DNA from 3 places in the Vreelandella sp. DA03-1M genome. Region 2 is predicted to be linked to each of the others. Evidence: predicted binding sites of a transcription regulator. Region 2 holds the regulator's gene; each other region holds the start of a gene.
The links. Region 2 encodes FNR, which switches genes on or off when oxygen is low (the NO sensors DNR and NnrR bind a similar motif). Its sites were predicted from a motif close to TTGATNTANATCAA; they were not measured.
Positions count from the first base shown of each region.

Region 1: a site for FNR is predicted at 2,216-2,229, ahead of ACXUPB_RS17145 (cytochrome ubiquinol oxidase subunit I). Genes of this name have one in related genera too.
Region 3: a site for FNR is predicted at 2,387-2,400, ahead of frdA (fumarate reductase (quinol) flavoprotein subunit). Genes of this name have one in related genera too.

Region 1 is NZ_CM146798.1:3,670,176-3,676,056, forward strand. It holds gene cydB (cytochrome d ubiquinol oxidase subunit II) at 1-529, opposite strand, end outside; gene ACXUPB_RS17145 (cytochrome ubiquinol oxidase subunit I) at 526-2,097, opposite strand; gene polA (DNA polymerase I) at 2,280-5,066, opposite strand; gene ACXUPB_RS17155 (homoserine kinase) at 5,242-5,881, shown strand, end outside.
Region 2 is NZ_CM146798.1:3,551,438-3,557,318, forward strand. It holds gene hemN (oxygen-independent coproporphyrinogen III oxidase) at 1-1,316, shown strand, start outside; gene fnr (fumarate/nitrate reduction transcriptional regulator Fnr) at 1,420-2,163, shown strand; gene ttcA (tRNA 2-thiocytidine(32) synthetase TtcA) at 2,156-3,067, opposite strand; gene ACXUPB_RS16625 (3'-5' exonuclease family protein) at 3,169-3,822, opposite strand; gene ACXUPB_RS16630 (DUF294 nucleotidyltransferase-like domain-containing protein) at 3,828-5,657, opposite strand.
Region 3 is NZ_CM146798.1:4,016,385-4,022,265, reverse strand. It holds gene aspA (aspartate ammonia-lyase) at 1-938, shown strand, start outside; gene ACXUPB_RS18785 (anaerobic C4-dicarboxylate transporter) at 997-2,298, shown strand; gene frdA (fumarate reductase (quinol) flavoprotein subunit) at 2,518-4,305, shown strand; gene ACXUPB_RS18775 (succinate dehydrogenase/fumarate reductase iron-sulfur subunit) at 4,302-5,054, shown strand; gene ACXUPB_RS18770 (succinate dehydrogenase/fumarate reductase transmembrane subunit) at 5,067-5,462, shown strand; gene frdD (fumarate reductase subunit FrdD) at 5,480-5,875, shown strand.

The sequences.
Region 1 (5,881 bases), 120 kb from region 2:
TCAACAGCCCGGCCAACAGCGCAAACGGATTCAATAGCCCCAGTAAGCCGCCCTGATACTCCAAACGCAGATAGTCATCGAACTGGAAGGGAACGCCCTGGAGAAGATTGCCAAAGGCGACACCAAAGATCAGCGCAGGAACGGCGGAGCCGATCGTCAGCCCCCAGTCCCAGCGACTGCGCCAGGTGGGGTTGTCCAACTTGGAGCGGTAATCAAACGCTAAGGGGCGCAGGAAAAGCGCGAACAGCGTCAACATCAAAGCGAAATAGAAGCCGTTGAAAGCGGTTGCGCAAACCGGCGGCCAGGCAGCGAACAGTGCGCCCCCGGCGGTCACCAGCCAGACCTGGTTGCCGTCCCAGTGAGGCGCCATGGAGTTGATCATCACCCGACGTTCAAGATCGTTGCGGCCAACGACCTTAAGCAAGGTGGCAACGCCCATATCAAATCCATCGGTGACCGCGAAGCCGATCAACAGCACACCGATCAGCACCCACCAGACAAACCTAAGTGTTTCGTAGTCCATCATCATGCCTCCCGTGGCGGGGTGGAAATTAGGTAGCCGGAATCGGCTTCATCATCCAGGTAACCGCTACCGGAAGGCCCCTTGCGGGCAAAGTGCTGCATCAACCACATTTCGATGATGACGAAGGTGGTGTAAAGGATGCCAATGGCAATCAGGGTAGTGAGCACCTGCTCAGCAGTCAGACTGGAAATAGCCAGGTGCACCGGGAGGATCTCGCCGATGGCCCACGGCTGACGGCCGTACTCAGCCACGAACCAGCCCGCTTCACAGGCGATCCAGGGCAGCGGCAGGCTGAATAGCGCAAAGCGCAGTAACCAAGGGGACGTCTCAGGCTGACGGCGCAGGCTATGCCAGAGGGCCAGGGCAAACAGCAGCAGCATGCTAAAGCCAGCGGCTACCATGGCCCGAAAAGACCAGAACAGCGGCCAAACCTTGGGAATCGACGCCTCTACGGCCTGGTTAATCTCGGCGGCCGTCGCATTGGCCACATCGTCGCTATAGGCGCTAAGCAGCAGCCCATAGCCGAGATCGCTGCGCACCTGCTCGAACCGGGCCTGATCCCCTTCGCGCTCTTCACCGCTGCGCAGGCGCTGCATAAGGGCATAGGCTTCCTGGCCGTTGACGATGCGTTCGCGGTGCTCCGCCTTAAGCTCGCGGATCCCCATCACTTCGGTATCCAGCGAGCGCGTAGCGATCAAGCCCATCACGCCAGGTATCTTGATGGCTAGGTCGGTGCGCTGTTCAGCCTCATTGGGCAGCCCAAACAGGGTAAAGGCGGCCGGAGCGGGATGGGTTTGCCATTCGGCCTCGATGGCGGCCAGTTTGACCTTTTGGACGTCTCCCAGCTCATAACCAGACTCGTCGCCCAGAACAATCACCGACAGTACACTAGCCAAGCCAAAGGCAGACGCAATCGTGAAGCTGCGCCGGGCAAAGGCGATCTCGCGACCCTTGAGCAGGTACCAGCTTGAAATCGCCAGCACGAAAACCGCGCCGGTGACGTAGCCCGCCGACACGGTATGCACGAATTTGACTTGGGCAACGGGGTTGAGCAGCACTTCAGCAAAGCTGGTCAACTCCATACGCATGGTGGCAAGGTTGAGCTCTGACCCCACGGGATGCTGCATCCAGCCATTGGCCACCAGAATCCACAGGGCCGACATATTGGTCGCCAACGCCATCAACCAGGTAACCGCCAGATGTTTCTCTTTTGACAGACGATCCCAGCCGAAAAAGAACAGCCCGACCAGGGTCGACTCAAGGAAGAACGCCATCAAGGCTTCTATCGCCAGCGGCGCGCCGAAGATATCGCCGACATAATGAGAGTAGTACGACCAGTTGGTGCCGAACTGAAACTCCATAGCGATGCCGGTGGTTACCCCCAACGCAAAGTTAATACCGAACAGCTTGCCCCAGAACTTGGTCATCTGACGATAGATGGTCTTACCGGTCATCACATAGACCGTCTCCATAATCGCCAGCAGTATCGATAGCCCTAGCGTTAAAGGTACAAACAGGAAATGCACCATCGCCGTAAAGGCGAACTGCAACCTGGATAATTCAACAATGTCCATGAGTGACTCCCGATGGATAGCGTAAACACACCCTTCGCCCCACCGGGAAGCCACTGACTGGCGCTCACCCAGGCAAAGGCGATGGGTATAAGGTTATGCCTCCACCCGAGCCAAAATTTTGATCCTGGTCAATTCCTTATCTATGCATGGTGCGGTTGCGACAAAATGCCCTTATCACCTGGCTAGTGCGCCTCATCCCAGTTCGCGCCGCTTTCCGCTTCGACAATCAGCGGCACTTTCAACTCCGCCGCGCCCTGCATGCGTTTTTGCACTTGCTCGATAAACGCTTCGACCTGCTTCTCGGCCACTTCAAACACCAGCTCATCGTGCACCTGCATCACCATCAGCGCATCGAACTCGCCTTCCGCTAACCACGCATCCACGTCGATCATCGCCTGCTTGATGATATCGGCGGCCGTGCCCTGCATCGGCGCGTTAATCGCGGTGCGCTCTGCGCCTTGGCGACGGTTACGGTTCTGCGAATGGATTTCCGGCAGGTAGAGCCGCCGACCCAGCACGGTTTCGACAAAGCCATCTTCACCTGCCTGGGAGCGAATACGCTCCATATAACGGGCCACGCCGGGATAGCGGTCAAAGTAGCGATCAATATAGGTTTGTGCCTGATTGCGCTCGATATGCAGCTGGCGCGACAGCCCCCAGGCACTCATGCCGTAGATCAAGCCGAAGTTGATCGCTTTGGCACTACGTCGCTGGTCGCCAGAGACCTTATCAAGGGAGGTGCCAAACACTTCTGCCGCCGTGGCGGTGTGGATATCGCGTCCTTCGGCAAAGGCTTCCAGCAGCCCTTTATCTTCGGAAAGGTGCGCCATAATACGCAGCTCAATCTGCGAGTAGTCAGCGGCGACAATGCGGTAGCCGGGGCGGGCGATAAACGCCTGACGAATCTTGCGCCCCTCTTCGGTACGAATAGGAATATTTTGTAAGTTCGGGTCCGACGACGACAGCCGCCCGGTGGCGGTGACCGCCTGGTGGTAGCTGGTGTGCACCCGGCCAGTGGCTTTATTGAGCAGCCTAGGCAACTTATCGGTATAGGTGGACTTAAGCTTGGCCAGCCCCCGGTGCTGCATAATCACCTTGGGCAGTGGGTAATCCAGCGCCAGCTCTTCCAGCACACCTTCCGCGGTAGAGGGCGCACCTTTGGGCGTTTTCTTAAGCACTGGGATCTTCTGCTCTTCAAACAGAATCTGGCCTAGTTGCTTGGGTGAGCCCAAATTAAATTCCCGCCCGGCCAGTTCAAACGCTTCGCGCTCTAGCTCGCCAATACGCTTTTCTAACTGCTGGCTCTGCTTGTGCAGTAGATCCGCATCCACCGCCACCCCATTACGCTCAATGCGCGAGAGCACTTTGATCAGCGGCAGTTCGATATTATCCAGCACTTCGGCCAAGCGCCCCTCGTTTTCGACCTGTGGGCGTAGCGTTTGCTGCAGCCGTAGGGTGATATCGACATCTTCGCAGGCGTAAGGCGCCGCCTGTTCCAGGGCAATCTGGTTAAAGGTCAGCTGCTTGGCGCCCTTACCGGCAATCTCTTCAAAGGAGATGGTCTTTTCGCCCAAATACTTCAGCGCCAGCGAGTCCATATCGTGGCGGGTGGCCGTGGAGTTGAGCACGTACGACGCCAACATGGTGTCGGCAAACGGGCCCGCCACTGAGATGGCGTAGTTGGCCAGCACCGAAATATCGTATTTGAGGTTCTGGCCAATCTTGGTTTTGGTCGGGTCTTCCAGCAGCGGCTTTAGCGCCGCCAGCACCGTTTTGCGGTCAAGTTGCTGGGGGGCATCCAGATAGTCGTGGGCCAGCGGAATATAGGCCGCCTCCCCCGCTTCCAGCGACAAGCCGACGCCGACGATTTCTGCATCCATATAGTTGAGGCTGGTGGTTTCCAAATCAAAACAGAAGCGCTCGGCGTTTTGTAGCCTATCCAGCCAGCGCTCAAAGTCTGCCTGTTCGAGGATGACATGATCTTCACGGGCGGCGCTCCCATTGGCAGGAGCCTCCGTGCCCTCGGGCTCGCTATCGTCAGCGCTGGCAGGGACAGGTTCGCCGCCTTTCACATCATCTACGCCTTCATCTTTGCCTTCCAGCAGCTCACCTAGCCACTGCCGGAACTCCATCTCTTTATACAGCGTGACCAGCGCTTCGCGGTCGGGATGAGCGATATCCAGGTCATCCAGGCCCACCGGCAAATCGCAATCGACCTTGATGGTCGCTAACTGATACGAAAGGAAGGCCTGATCGCGATGCTCTTCAAGTTTCTTGGGCAGCGTTTTTGCGCCCCGAAAAGTAAGCGTTTTGACCCGTTCTAAATCGCTATAAATGGTCTCCAGGCCGCCGCCCATGCCTTGCAGTAGACCAATCGCAGTCTTTTCACCCACGCCGGGCACGCCAGGAATGTTATCGACCTTGTCGCCCATCAGGGCGAGAAAATCGATAATCAGCGCAGGGGGCAGGCCGAACTTATCCTCCACGCCCCCCTCGTCCAGGGTTTCATCCTTCATGGTGTTGACCAGCGTGATATGGGCATTGACCAGTTGCGCCATATCCTTGTCGCCGGTGGAAATGACCGCATCGCGCCCTGCTTGGGTGGCGTGGTGGGCCAGGGTGCCAATCACATCATCCGCCTCCACCCCTTCAATGCACAGCAGCGGCAGGCCCAGCGCTTTCACACAGGCGTGCAGCGGCGCAATTTGGCTGCGCAGGTCATCGGGCATGGGGGGGCGGTGGGCTTTGTAGTCGCTGTACATCTCATCGCGGAAGGTTTTGCCCGGCGCGTCGAAAACCACCGCCATGGGGCTTTCGGGGTAATCCTTAATCAGCCGCTTGAGCATATTCAACACGCCCTTCACCGCGCCTGTCGGCTGACCACTGGAGGTCGTTAGCGGCGGTAGCGCATGAAAGGCACGGTAAAGATAGGAGGAGCCATCGACGAGGACGATCGGAGCGCGAGCCATAACCAAGTTCCTAAAGAGAGTCATAAAAAAATAAGTGCTAAAAAGAGTTACTCACATGATACCCGCTGCGCAGGCGGCCTGCAGAGTCAAACTCTATTCTGTTATCACAACAACGCTGCCAACTCAGCGACCAAGCCGCTACAATAATGGGCTTAGCAACCTGGGCGAGACTCTCATGGCTGTATTTACCCCGCTTAGCGACGCACAGGTCGCCGCGTTTTTAGAAAAATTTGATGTTGGCAGTTTCGTTTCCCTACAGGGGGTGGCGAGCGGCACCGAAAACTCGACGTTTTTTGTCACCACTGACCGCCGCGAGCTGGTGTTAACCCTGTTCGAACAGGGCGAGCATGAAGAGCTGCCGTTCTTTGTCGAACTGCTCGACTATTTAGACGAGCACCGCCTGCCGGTGCCCGGCACGATTCATGACCGCGAAGGCGTTGCCCTGCATAGCCTGGAAGGTAAACCGGCGCTGCTGTTTCCACGCCTGCCCGGCCGTCATCCGGAAGCGCCCAACTTGGCTCAGTGCCACGCCCTGGGCGATACCCTGGGCCGCCTGCACGTGGTTTCAAAACGCTTTCCCGGCCACCGTCCGAATCCGCGGGATATCAACTGGCTGCATGTGATGCACCACAAGGTGCTGAGCTATCTAAGCCCAGCAGATCAAACCTTGATGAAGGATGAAGTCGACGATTTTGAGGGCGCCTTTATTCAGCACAATGAGCTGCCGCAAGGCGCTCTGCACGGCGACCTTTTCCGCGACAATACCCTCTTTGAGGGTGATCAGTTGGGCGGTATTATCGACTTTTATAACGGTT
Region 2 (5,881 bases):
CGTCCTACCCCACGGCGTTGTCGTTTCACGACCAATTTACCCCGAGCGATTTGACTCAGGCGTTAGAGCGCAGCAATGCCAGCCAACGTCCTCTTTCGCTGTATGTGCATATCCCCTTCTGCCGCAAAATTTGCTTTTACTGCGCGTGTAATAAAATCGCCACCAAGAACACCGCCCTGGCCGAGCCGTACCTATCCCGGCTTGACCGTGAAATGGTGCTGACCGCTCGCCACCTGGATACCACACGACCGGTGAAGCAGTTGCACTGGGGTGGCGGAACACCGACGTTTCTTAACTTGAACCAGATGGGCGACTTGATTGATCGCCTGGACGCGCGCTTTGGTCTCTCGTCCGCGTCTGATCGCGATTACGCGATTGAAATCGACCCACGCGAAGCGGACGTATTTACGCTGCGCCACCTGCAGTCGCTCGGTTTCAATCGCATCAGTTTAGGCGTGCAGGACTTAAGCCCGCTGGTGCAGAAAGCCATTAACCGTATTCAGCCACGGGTACTCACCGAGACGCTGATGGATGAAGCACACCGGCTGGGCTTTCGTTCGCTCAATCTCGATTTAATATACGGCTTGCCCTTTCAGACTGAAAAAAGCTTTGCAGACACCCTGCGCCAAGTGATCGAGTTAAATCCCGCACGGCTTTCTGTGTTTAACTACGCCCACATGCCCGAGCGCTTTGCCCCCCAGCGGCGGATTAACATCGATGACCTGCCGGGCAGCGAAGAGAAGCTGGCGATTCTGCGCACCACGATTGAGATGCTCACCGCGGCCGGTTATGTGCACATCGGCATGGATCACTTTGCTCGTCCTGATGACAGCTTGGCGATCGCCCAGCGCGAAGGCTCGCTCCAGCGCAACTTTCAAGGCTACTCCAGTCACGCCCAGTGCGACTTAATCGGGCTTGGCGTGTCGGCGATTTCTCGCGTCGATGACGTCTATGCACAGAACCCTAGCGATCTGGCCCGCTATGAAGCAGCGCTGGATCAAGGCCAATTGGCAACCGTACGTGGGCTGCGCTTAAGTGACGATGACCTGATCCGCCGGGACGTTATTGAGCGACTAATGTGTGATATGCGCATTGATCTGGCCGCCATCGGTCAACGCTGGAACATTGATGCCCCGCGTTACTTTGCGCAAGCGCTTGAGCACTTACAGGGCGCCGAGCGAGATGGCCTGCTGACGCGCAGCGGCGACCAGCTTAGCGCGACGCCCATGGGACGGCTGCTGATTCGTCACTTAGCCATGGCGTTTGATGCTCACCTGCCGCAGCAATCAGGCAAGCACTACTCAAAGATTGTGTAAACAAGCTATCGCTAACGAAATGAAGCTTCCATACTAAGAGAAGCCTACCTCAGCACGGCGTAATGATTACCTGCCACTCACGACGCTACTCAAGGAGTTATGCATGTTGGAACCCATGAGCCGCCGACGCTCGCTACTCCATGAAGCTCGCTGCCAAACCTGCAGCTTGAGCTCACTATGCTTGCCACTTGCCCTTGAGATAGACGATATGGGCCAGTTCGATGCCATTATTCGTCGTCGCGCACCGCTGAAAAAAGGCGAGCCACTATTTCGCCAAGGCGATACTTTTACCAGCGTTTATGCGGTACGTTCGGGCAGTTTGAAACAAGTCACATCAGAGGGAAACGGCAGCGAACAACTGACCAATTTCTACCTCCCCAGCGAACTAGTGGGGTTGGACGGGATCGATGAAGAGCACTACCCAGGGAGTGTAATTGCCTTGGAAACGACCACCGTTTGCGAGATTCCCTTTGATCGCTTGGACTCACTCTCTGAGGAGTTGCCCGAACTGCGTGGCCAGCTGTATCGCAGCATGAGCAAAGAGTTGCGCGACGACCGGCGCATGATGCGCCTGCTGTCACGTAAAACCGCCGACCAGCGGCTGGCGAGCTTTTTAATCACGCTTTCAGATCGTTTTCGTCGCCGTGGCTACTCGCCCTACAGTTTCCGCCTTTCCATGCCCAGGGCCGATATCGGCAACTATTTGGGTTTAGCGGTGGAAACCGTCAGCCGGATTTTAAGCCGCTTCCAGCAGCAGAGCGTAGTGGCGGTATCCGGGCGAGAGGTCAATATTCTTGATATGCAGCGCTTAATCACCCTCGCCGAAGAGGAGCAAAACGCTAGCTGACGTTAAATGCCTGGATACGCCCGGCCAGTAGTTCTGCCTGTTTGGCTTCTAGCCCTTCAAAATCAAAGAGATTGCGATCCGCTAGCTGGGAAGGCGCAATATTGGTAACGGCTTTAAACATGCTTTCCAGGCGACCGGGGAATTTTTTGTCCCACTCGGCGAGCATCTCTTTGACGACCTGACGCTGCATATTGGGCTGCGAACCGCATAGATTGCAGGGAATAATCGGGAATTCCATCAGCCGTGAAAACTCGGCAATATCTGCCTCTTTACAGTAAGCCAACGGCCGAATGACGATATTTTTACCATCATCAGAAAGTAGCTTAGGCGGCATCGCTTTTAAGTTGCCGCCAAAGAACATATTGAGAAACAGGGTTTCAAGGATGTCTTCACGGTGGTGGCCCAGGGCAATTTTATTGGCGCCAATCTCTTCGGCAAAGCCATACAGCGAACCGCGGCGCAGGCGTGAACAGAGCGCGCAAGTCGTTTTACCTTCTGGCGTTTTTTCTTTCACCACCGAATAAGTATCACGCTCGACAATGTGATATTCCACGCCCTGCTTATCCAGATACGCAGGCAGCACATGCTCGGGAAAACCGGGCTGTTTTTGATCCAGATTGACCGCTACCAGTGAGAAATTGACCGGCGCGTTGCGCTGCAAGTTGCGCAAAATCTCCAGCATTGTATAGCTGTCTTTGCCGCCGGAAAGGCAGACCATCACACGGTCGCCTTCATTGATCATCTGGTAATCAATAATCGCATTGCCCACTTCTCGGCGCAGGCGCTTTTGCAGCTTGTTAAATTCACGTTTCTGCTTAGCATCAGCCAGCTCTGACTGGCCATGATCAACATCAGTGAGGTCGGCTCCAAGGGAAGCAGGGTCAAAATGATCAAGAGGTTGCATGGTATAAGCACTGCCGAGGGTGGAAGGCATTCAAGAAAAAGTGGCTACTATTCTAACAACACTCACCGCCCTGACCCAACTACTCGTATACAGACCTATTACTAAGCAGCCTCTGCCATAATGCGCTGCAGGCGCATATAGAGCAGCGCGCTGGAAGTGGCCTCACCTAACACACCCTGCATTCCCATCGCGGGTACTTGCCAGCACGCCAGCGCTTGGGCAAAGCTACTGGGTGCCTCTATCTCCGGATGCAAGCGCCGCAGCTGGCGCTGATGCAGCTTTTCTACGTCGACCTGGGCATTGGGCAGTGCGAAATCCAACCGCTTTCTCAGCAACGCATTTAACGCCCCAATCCGCTGGTCTAACTGCCAGCCGACAATAGGGCGATTGCCAATAAACTCTACTAACGCATTTAAATTGTCGCGGTTTGGCGCTGCCACCTCCCCTGCCTGACACAGCAGGTGATGGCGACGCAGCGATGCATGGTCAGCCTGCCCCGGTGCGCCTAACGTCAGCACAAAAGCACGGCTGGTACGCACCTGCTGTTGGCTAAGCACCACGGCGGCCAAACTGATCACAGGTGACGTCGGCATAGGCGTTGATGTGCAGGCAAGCGCTACCAGTTCTTCGCCCATATAGGGCTGAAAAAGCCAGGCATAGGGAGAATCAGCACAACGTCGCCGGTCGCTTTCGCGACGCAGCAAGGTACGTAAGGAACCGCTAAAGAGTGCCACGTGTCGATCTAACAGCCGCATTCCGCTCACGAATACTCCAGATGATAACGATGGGAAAGCCGCTGCTTAAAGTCTTTCACAATATGCAGTGCTTCACGCAATAGGTCGCGTTCTAGCGAAGAGAGGCTTTGCACCACGACACGATTAGTGCGGTTCGCCTCTTGCGATGTGCTACTTGCCTCTAGGGCAGTGAGCTGCTGTTTGAGACGCAACTCGGAAAACAGCGCCAGTGCTTCGCCCAGATCGTCGGCGAACCGGCGATCCAAGCGGCCATCGGCGGCCAGCGCGTCTAAACGATCCAGTGTTGAGGTCGCTTTGATTCGTCGCTCCAGCGCCATGGTGCGCACGCCGTGAACAATGGGGAAAATGCCGCCTTTCTTGATATCGATACCGTGCTGAGGCTTTTTCAGCGAGCCAAACAGCGTCAGCGGTGTGGAAAAGCGTAGCGCCGTGCGAGCAAAGTACGAAAGCAGCAGCTCGTCACGAGAACAGCATTCAAATAGCTCTTCTCGTACGCTCTCAAGCAGACTGGGGTTACCGGCCACGGCATGAGCATCAAGCATAATCGCCAGTTTCATCAGGCTGTCGCCATCCCGCTCGCTGGCCCATTTGGCAATATTGCTCTTCCACTGCGACACTGTGGCCACCCACTCAGGGTTTGAAACCATAATATTGCCGGGGCACGGCGGGTAGCCAAGCTGGATTAAGGTATCAGTGAGCGTTTGCATGTGGCTCATAAGATCTGGCCACTGCGCATCGTCGGCTAAAATCAAGCCATTATCTTGATCGGTTTTTAGTATTTGTTCGCCGCGCCCTTCGCTACCCATCACCATCATGCAGCTCTGTTCGCGGTACTTCTCAGCAATAGTGAATTCCCACGCCTTGCTCATGATACGGCCATTCAGCGCGGCGAGTAGATCCATCGCAAAGCGTAGCTTTACGCCTTGAGCCATCAGCGCCTTCACCAGCTCCGGTGTGCGCTGGCTAGCCGCCGACAGTGCTTCCAAACTGCCCGCCTGTTCGACTTGTAGACTCACCACGTAGCTGCGACTGGAGAAATAGCTAAGTACGTCGGTGAGTTCGACGACGCCTTTGAGAACGTTTTGCTCCAGCACCACTACCCGCGTCACTTTATGCCGCGTCATCAGTACCAGCACTTCAAACAAGTATTGATCCGGCGCGACGGTGACCAGATTAAAATGGGCGATCTCATCAAGCGGCGATGACACTTCGCTACCACCCAATACCAACCCATTGAGCAGGTCGGTTTTCGTCACCATGCCTAGCTTGCCTTGAGTCTCTACTAGCAGGCTGTCGGCGTGGCTGTCGTTGAGCTGCTTCACCGCGCTGGCAATATCAGTAGCCGCCGCCATTAACAGCGGCGCACGCATACATTCGCTTACCTTGGCCAACATAAAACCCGCCATGGTGACGCCACCTTCGGCACGCTTTTCAGTCAGTAAGCGTGCTTTATGCGTCAGCGATTGGCGAAAGAAATTACTGAAATCCGGGTAATGACGGCACAGCTGCTGAAACAACGCTTTGGGCAGTAGGTAACACAAGCACTCCTGCTCGGCCTTAAAACGATAGCGGCTTTTACCATTGAGAATGCTGATCGCGCCAAATAGGTCCCCGGCCGTGTAATGGCCAATACGCGAGGTAGACGAGGGCAGCGTGGGGTCGATTTCTGCCACTTCACCTTTATGTATCAGGTAAACAAACTCGCCCGCCTGCCCGGTCTCTAGAATTATTTCGTCGCGGTCAAAATACGCAAGGTCAATGCCGCGACGAATATGGTCACGACCTTCATCGTCAAGAAGCGTGAACGGCAGCTGGGATAGATCCACATCGACCATTGTGCATGACCTCATTCAACTAAAGGCGAACTAGAAAATAAAGTAAATAAGCACTCCGCCCGACATTGATCCACATCAAAGGAGTCTTTCCAACGCTTCAAAAGCTGTAATCGATTATTATGTGAAGGTGGAGGTACGGGTATAAAGGATTCACTTCCCAACTAGCAAGTATAACGTCGTTATACCTTTAGCTATCACGCTAAGGTCGAAGCGACTTTTGATCC
Region 3 (5,881 bases), 460 kb from region 2:
AGCGGCTAGCAGAGGAGTTTGAATCAAAAGCGGAAGCCTTTAAAGATATTCTAAAGATGGGGCGTACTCAGCTCCAAGACGCAGTACCCATGAGCCTGGGTCAGGAATTCCACGCCTACGCCGTGACGTTAAACGTGGAAGTGAGGAGTCTCCGTAGGTGCCGGGAATCACTGCTGGAGGTGAACTTAGGTGCCACCGCTATCGGCACTGGCATTAACTCACCGCCGGAGTATTCACTCTTGGCCATCACCAAGCTTGCTGAGATCACAGGCCAAGCTTACACGCCTGCAGAAGACTTGATTGAAGCCACCTCCGATTGTAATGCCTATGTGTTGCTGCACAATGCCTTCAAGCGGCTGGCAGTGAAATTATCAAAAATCTGCAACGACCTACGTTTACTGTCATCTGGCCCCCGTGCAGGGTTTAACGAGATTAATCTGCCCGAGCTGCAAGCGGGCTCCTCAATTATGCCAGCAAAAGTCAATCCCGTTATCCCTGAAGTCGTCAATCAAATCGCCTTCAAAGTGATTGGCAATGATGTGACGGTCACCCTGGCCGCCGAGGGAGGCCAGTTGCAGCTTAATGTCATGGAGCCGGTGATCGCCCAAACTATGTTCGAGTCGATCAATCTGTTGGAAAATGCCTGTATCACACTGGCCGACAAGTGTGTCGCTGGCATCACAGCCAACCCCGATGTATGCCGCGATTATGTGCTCAATTCAATAGGCATCGTTACCTACCTCAATCCTTACATTGGTCACCATGAAGGCGATATCGTAGGAAAAATCTGCGCTGAAACCGGCAAAAGTGTGCGCGAAGTGGTGCTGGAACGGCAGCTCCTCACTGCCGAGCAGCTCGATGAGATCCTCTCTATCGATAATTTGATGCGCCCGCAATATCGTGCCAAACGGTATACGCGTGCTTTGGGTGCCCAGTGAGCCGTCAAAATCAAAAGAATAGGCTAATTTTACCCACGCTTTTGCAGGGGAAGTCCTTATGATTTTTTTGGAATTATTGGTTGTGCTGGGCGCTATTTATTTGGGCGCCAGAATAGGCAGCATCGGTATCGGGCTTGCGGGTGGCATGGGTGTGTTGATACTCACCTTAGGGTTTGGGCTAACGCCTGGTTCCATTCCTATCGAAGTCATCTTAATTATTATGGCTGTCATTACTGCGATCGCAGCCATGCAGCTTGCTGGTGGCATGGACTACTTGGTTAAGCTGGCCGAGCGGCTGCTGCGCCGATACCCTAAGTATATTACTTTTCTAGCTCCCATGGTCACCTATGCCATGACCTTCTTCGCAGGCACAGGCCATACTGCATATTCCACTCTGCCTGTGATTACCGAAGTAGCCAAAGAATATGGAATTCGTCCCTCGCGGCCACTGAGCATTGCAGTGGTTGCCTCACAAGTTGCTATTACCGCCTCGCCTATTTCAGCAGCGGTGGTTTATTTCTCCGGTATCCTTGAGCCTCTTGGGGTAGGCTATTTAACCCTATTAGCGATATGTATCCCCGCTACTTTGCTGGCCTGTTTTGCTGGTGCCTTGGTGGCAAATATGATGGGAAAGCCGCTGGATGAGGATCCTGTATATCAAGAGCGATTGGAGAAGGGACTGGTTAAACTCCGGGGTAAACAAGCTTTTGAAATTCAACCGGGGGCCAGGCGCTCCGTTCTTTTGTTCTTGCTAGCCATTGTCGCCGTAGTGTTTTACGCAACAGCTATCTCCGATGCGGTGGGTTTGATCGCTAACCCGGTTCTACCACGAGATGCCGCTATCATGGTCTTCATGCTAACAACCGCCGGTGCCATTACTCTAAGCTGTAAGCTGGAGGCAAGTCGTATCCTCAATATGCCCACTTTCCAATCGGGTATGTCGGCCTGCGTGTGTGTACTAGGGGTGGCATGGCTGGGCAACACGTTTGTCTCTAATCATATCAATGAAATCGAGGGTATTGCTGGCGAGATGCTTGAAAGCTATACATGGCTGTTAGCAGTCACTTTGTTTTTTGCTTCCATGCTGCTCTACTCCCAGGCAGCCACTACTAAAGCCTTGATGCCTGCTGCACTAGCTATGGGTGTGGATCCCTTAACTGCGGTGGCTTCTTTCGCGGCGGTGAGCGCGCTATTCGTGTTACCTACTTATCCTACCCTGTTGGCTGCTGTGGAAATGGATGACACAGGTTCCACCCGAATCGGTAAAGCGGTATTCAACCACCCTTTCTTTATCCCCGGTGTTGTGACTATCACCGTGAGCGTAATACTAGGCTTTGTTTTTGGTGGGCTGCTGCTTTAACTACCTGCACCCATGCCCCGCATCTCGACTACGGATGCGGGTTCTCATATTGCTATTTACAGAAATAGCAATCTCACCAGTGCTTTTCTTGATGTACATCAATAGTCCTTTGGACTAATGAACAGGGCCTTCCTCTTGTATGGTAAGTTCGAAGACACAAGACGGCAGCGCAGATTGCCGCCAGTACCACCTTTGACTTGGCTAATGAAGGGGCTTTTCATGCAGCAGCGAGATTTCGATATCGTTATTGTTGGTGGGGGTGGTGCAGGCTTGCGCGCTGCTATCGGGGCTGCCGAGCAGGCCAAGGAGCAGGGCACTCCCCAGCGCATAGCGCTGCTGTCCAAGGTTTACCCCATGCGATCCCATACCGTGGCGGCTGAGGGCGGCGCTGCCGCCGTCACCAGTGCCGAAGATTCCCACCAGGCGCATTTCGATGACACGGTGTCAGGCGGTGACTGGCTGGTTGAGCAGGGCGTCGTCGACTACTTTGTTCATCACGCTTATCAAGAGCTGGTGCAGATGGAGCGTTGGGGCTGCCCCTGGAGCCGTAAAGAGGATGGCCAAGTGCAGGTGCGCCGCTTCGGTGGCATGAAAACCGCACGCACCTGGTTTGCGGCCGACAAAACCGGCTTCCATATGCTCCACACCCTGTTTCAGACCTCGCTGAAATACCCTGAGATTGAGCGTTTTGATGAGTTCTTCGTGCTCGATCTGGCCGTTGACGAAGGTGCGGTAATCGGCGTAATTGCCCTGCAGATCGCTACCGGTGAATTGACCCTGCTACGCGCTAAAGCGGTGATCCTTGCCACCGGCGGCGCAGGGCGCTTGTTCCGCTTCAATACCAACGCGGGCATTGTCACCGGCGACGGTATGGCGATGGCCTATCGTCACGGTGTGGCGCTGCGGGATATGGAGTTTGTTCAGTACCACCCCACCGGCCTGCCTGGCTCCGGCATTTTGATTACCGAAGCGTGCCGGGGCGAAGGCGGCATTCTGCTCAATAAAGAAGGCTACCGTTACCTGCAGGATTATGGCCTTGGCCCAGAAACCCCGTTGGGCAAGCCGGAAAACAAATACATGGAGCTGGGGCCGCGGGACAAACTCTCCCAAGCCTTCTGGCAGGAACAGCAGGCGGGCCGCACCGGTAAGTTTGGCGACAGCGACGTGGTTTATCTTGACCTGCGTCACTTGGGTGAAAAGACTATATTGGGGCGCCTGCCGTTTATCTGCGAGCTGGCCAAAGCCTATATCAATGTCGATCCGGTGAAAGAACCCATCCCCATTCGCCCGGCGGTTCACTACACCATGGGCGGAATTGAAACCAACCCCCAGTGCGAAACCTCAATCGCGGGGCTCTACGCCGCCGGGGAGTGTGCTTCGGTGGGGTTGCACGGCGCTAACCGCCTCGGCTCCAATTCGCTTACCGAGCTGTTGGTATTTGGCCGCTTAGCCGGTGAGCAAGCAAGCCAACGGGCGGCACAAACCGAGTGGGCCGATGAGCGACTGCTTGAAGCCCAGGGGGACCGTCAGCAAGCCAAGCTGCTGCGCCTCTGTGACGGAACCGGGAGTGGGGAAAACTGGGTCGATCTCAAGCACGCCATGGTGCAGGCCATGGAGAGCGGCTGCGGTATTTACCGCACCGAAGAGGGCATGCGCCATTCTCTGGAGACCATGCGCCAGCTGCGCGCTCGCTTCAATGCAATACGCGTTAAAGATACCAGCAAGATATTCAACACCGAGCTACTGGAGTGCATCGAGCTTGGCTATGGCTTGGATATCGCCGAAGCCTCATGCTTGAGTGCCCTGGAGCGCCGTGAATCCCGCGGTGCTCATCAGCGTCTGGATGAAGGCATGCAGAAACGCGATGACGTCAATTACCTCAAGCACAGCCAGGTGTTTTACCAAGGCGAGGCGAATGCCGAGCTGCACTGGCAGGATGTCGATGTGCGGTTCTCCGCACCGGCTGAGCGGGCCTATGGCGATGCAGGCAAGGGGGGCAAGGCATGAATACTCAGCAGATCAGCACCAAACACATCAGCGTCAAGCGCTACCTGCCAGACAGCTCGGCTGAACCCTATTGGCAACAGTACGAACTGCCGGTGGATGAAAGCACCTCGTTGTTGGATGCTCTAAACCATATTAAAGAGCAGCTCGATAGTACCTTGAGCTACCGCTGGTCGTGCCGGATGGCGATTTGCGGCTCTTGTGGCGTGATGGTGAATGGTATTCCCAAGCTGGGCTGCAAAACCTTCCTGCGCGATTATGAAGGTGAGATCCGCATCGAGCCACTATCCCACTTCCCGGTGCAGCGGGATTTAGTAGTGGATATGGAAATATTCCTTGAGCACCTGGCGGCGGTTAAGCCCTACCTGATCGATGACAATCCGGTAAAACCCTACGACCCCCAGGCGCCGGAAACCTATCAGCAGTCACCCGAACAGCTCGCCCGCTATAAGCAGTTCGCAAACTGTATTAACTGCGGCCTCTGCTACTCGGCCTGCCCGCAGTTTGGACTTAATCCTGAGTTCCTTGGCCCGGCGGCGCTAACGCTGGCCCACCGTTACAACCTGGATAGCCGCGACCACGGCAAGAAGCAGCGTATGGCCGAACTTAACCGCCATGAGGGGGTGTGGAGTTGCACCTTTGTGGGCTTCTGCTCGAAGGTTTGCCCCAAACACGTTGACCCCGCCGCTGCGGTAAATCAAGGCAAGGTTGAAGCGGCCAAACACACACTCATTGCGCTGTTCAAAGGGTAGGGGAGGAACGTCATGGATAAATCATCATCGCAACGCTTGCCGCCACTGAAACGCAACTGGTGGCTAAAACACCGCTTTTTTAAACTCTATATGCTGCGCGAAGCTACGGTGCTGCCGCTGGTGTTTTTCACGCTCTGCTTGCTTGCCGGTATGGTTGCTCTTCTTCAAGGGGCAGAAAGTTGGCAGGGGTGGATCGCCTTTATGGGCTCACCCATCGTATTAGTGCTAAATCTTCTCGCGCTGGCCGCCAGCCTGTTTCACGCCGCCACCTTCTTTGTCCTGTTCCCACGGGTGATGCCGCTGCGCATCGCCGGACACAGCCTGCCTGATAAGGCCATTGTTGCCGGGCAGTGGGCTGGCGTAGTAGCCGTCGCGCTGCTGTTTTTCTGGTTATTCGGGAGGGCCTAAATATGGAAAAGCTAGCCATGAATAAACCAAGCATGGGTAAAAACAGCACTCAGCACAAACAGGCCTTTGACGAGCCGCTTTGGTGGGGGCTGTTTAGCGCGGGCGGTGTCTGTTTCGCTGTCTTTCTACCTGCAGTGATTCTCTTTATCGCCGTTCTACTGCCCCTTGGACTGCTGCCCGCCGAGGCGCTGAGCTATGAGCGCGCATCATCGCTGCTATTCAGCGTGCCGGGCTTTCTGTTTGTTGGGGCGGTGGTTTGTTTACCGCTATTCCATGCCGCCCACCGCCTGCGCCATGGGATGTTTGATATCAGCGTGGGTAATGACACACTCAATAAGAAGCTAATGTACGGTGGGGCGGCGTTGCTTAGTATTGTGGCGCTGGGTTTAGTCGTGGCGGGCTTCCTGGGTTAAACGGCT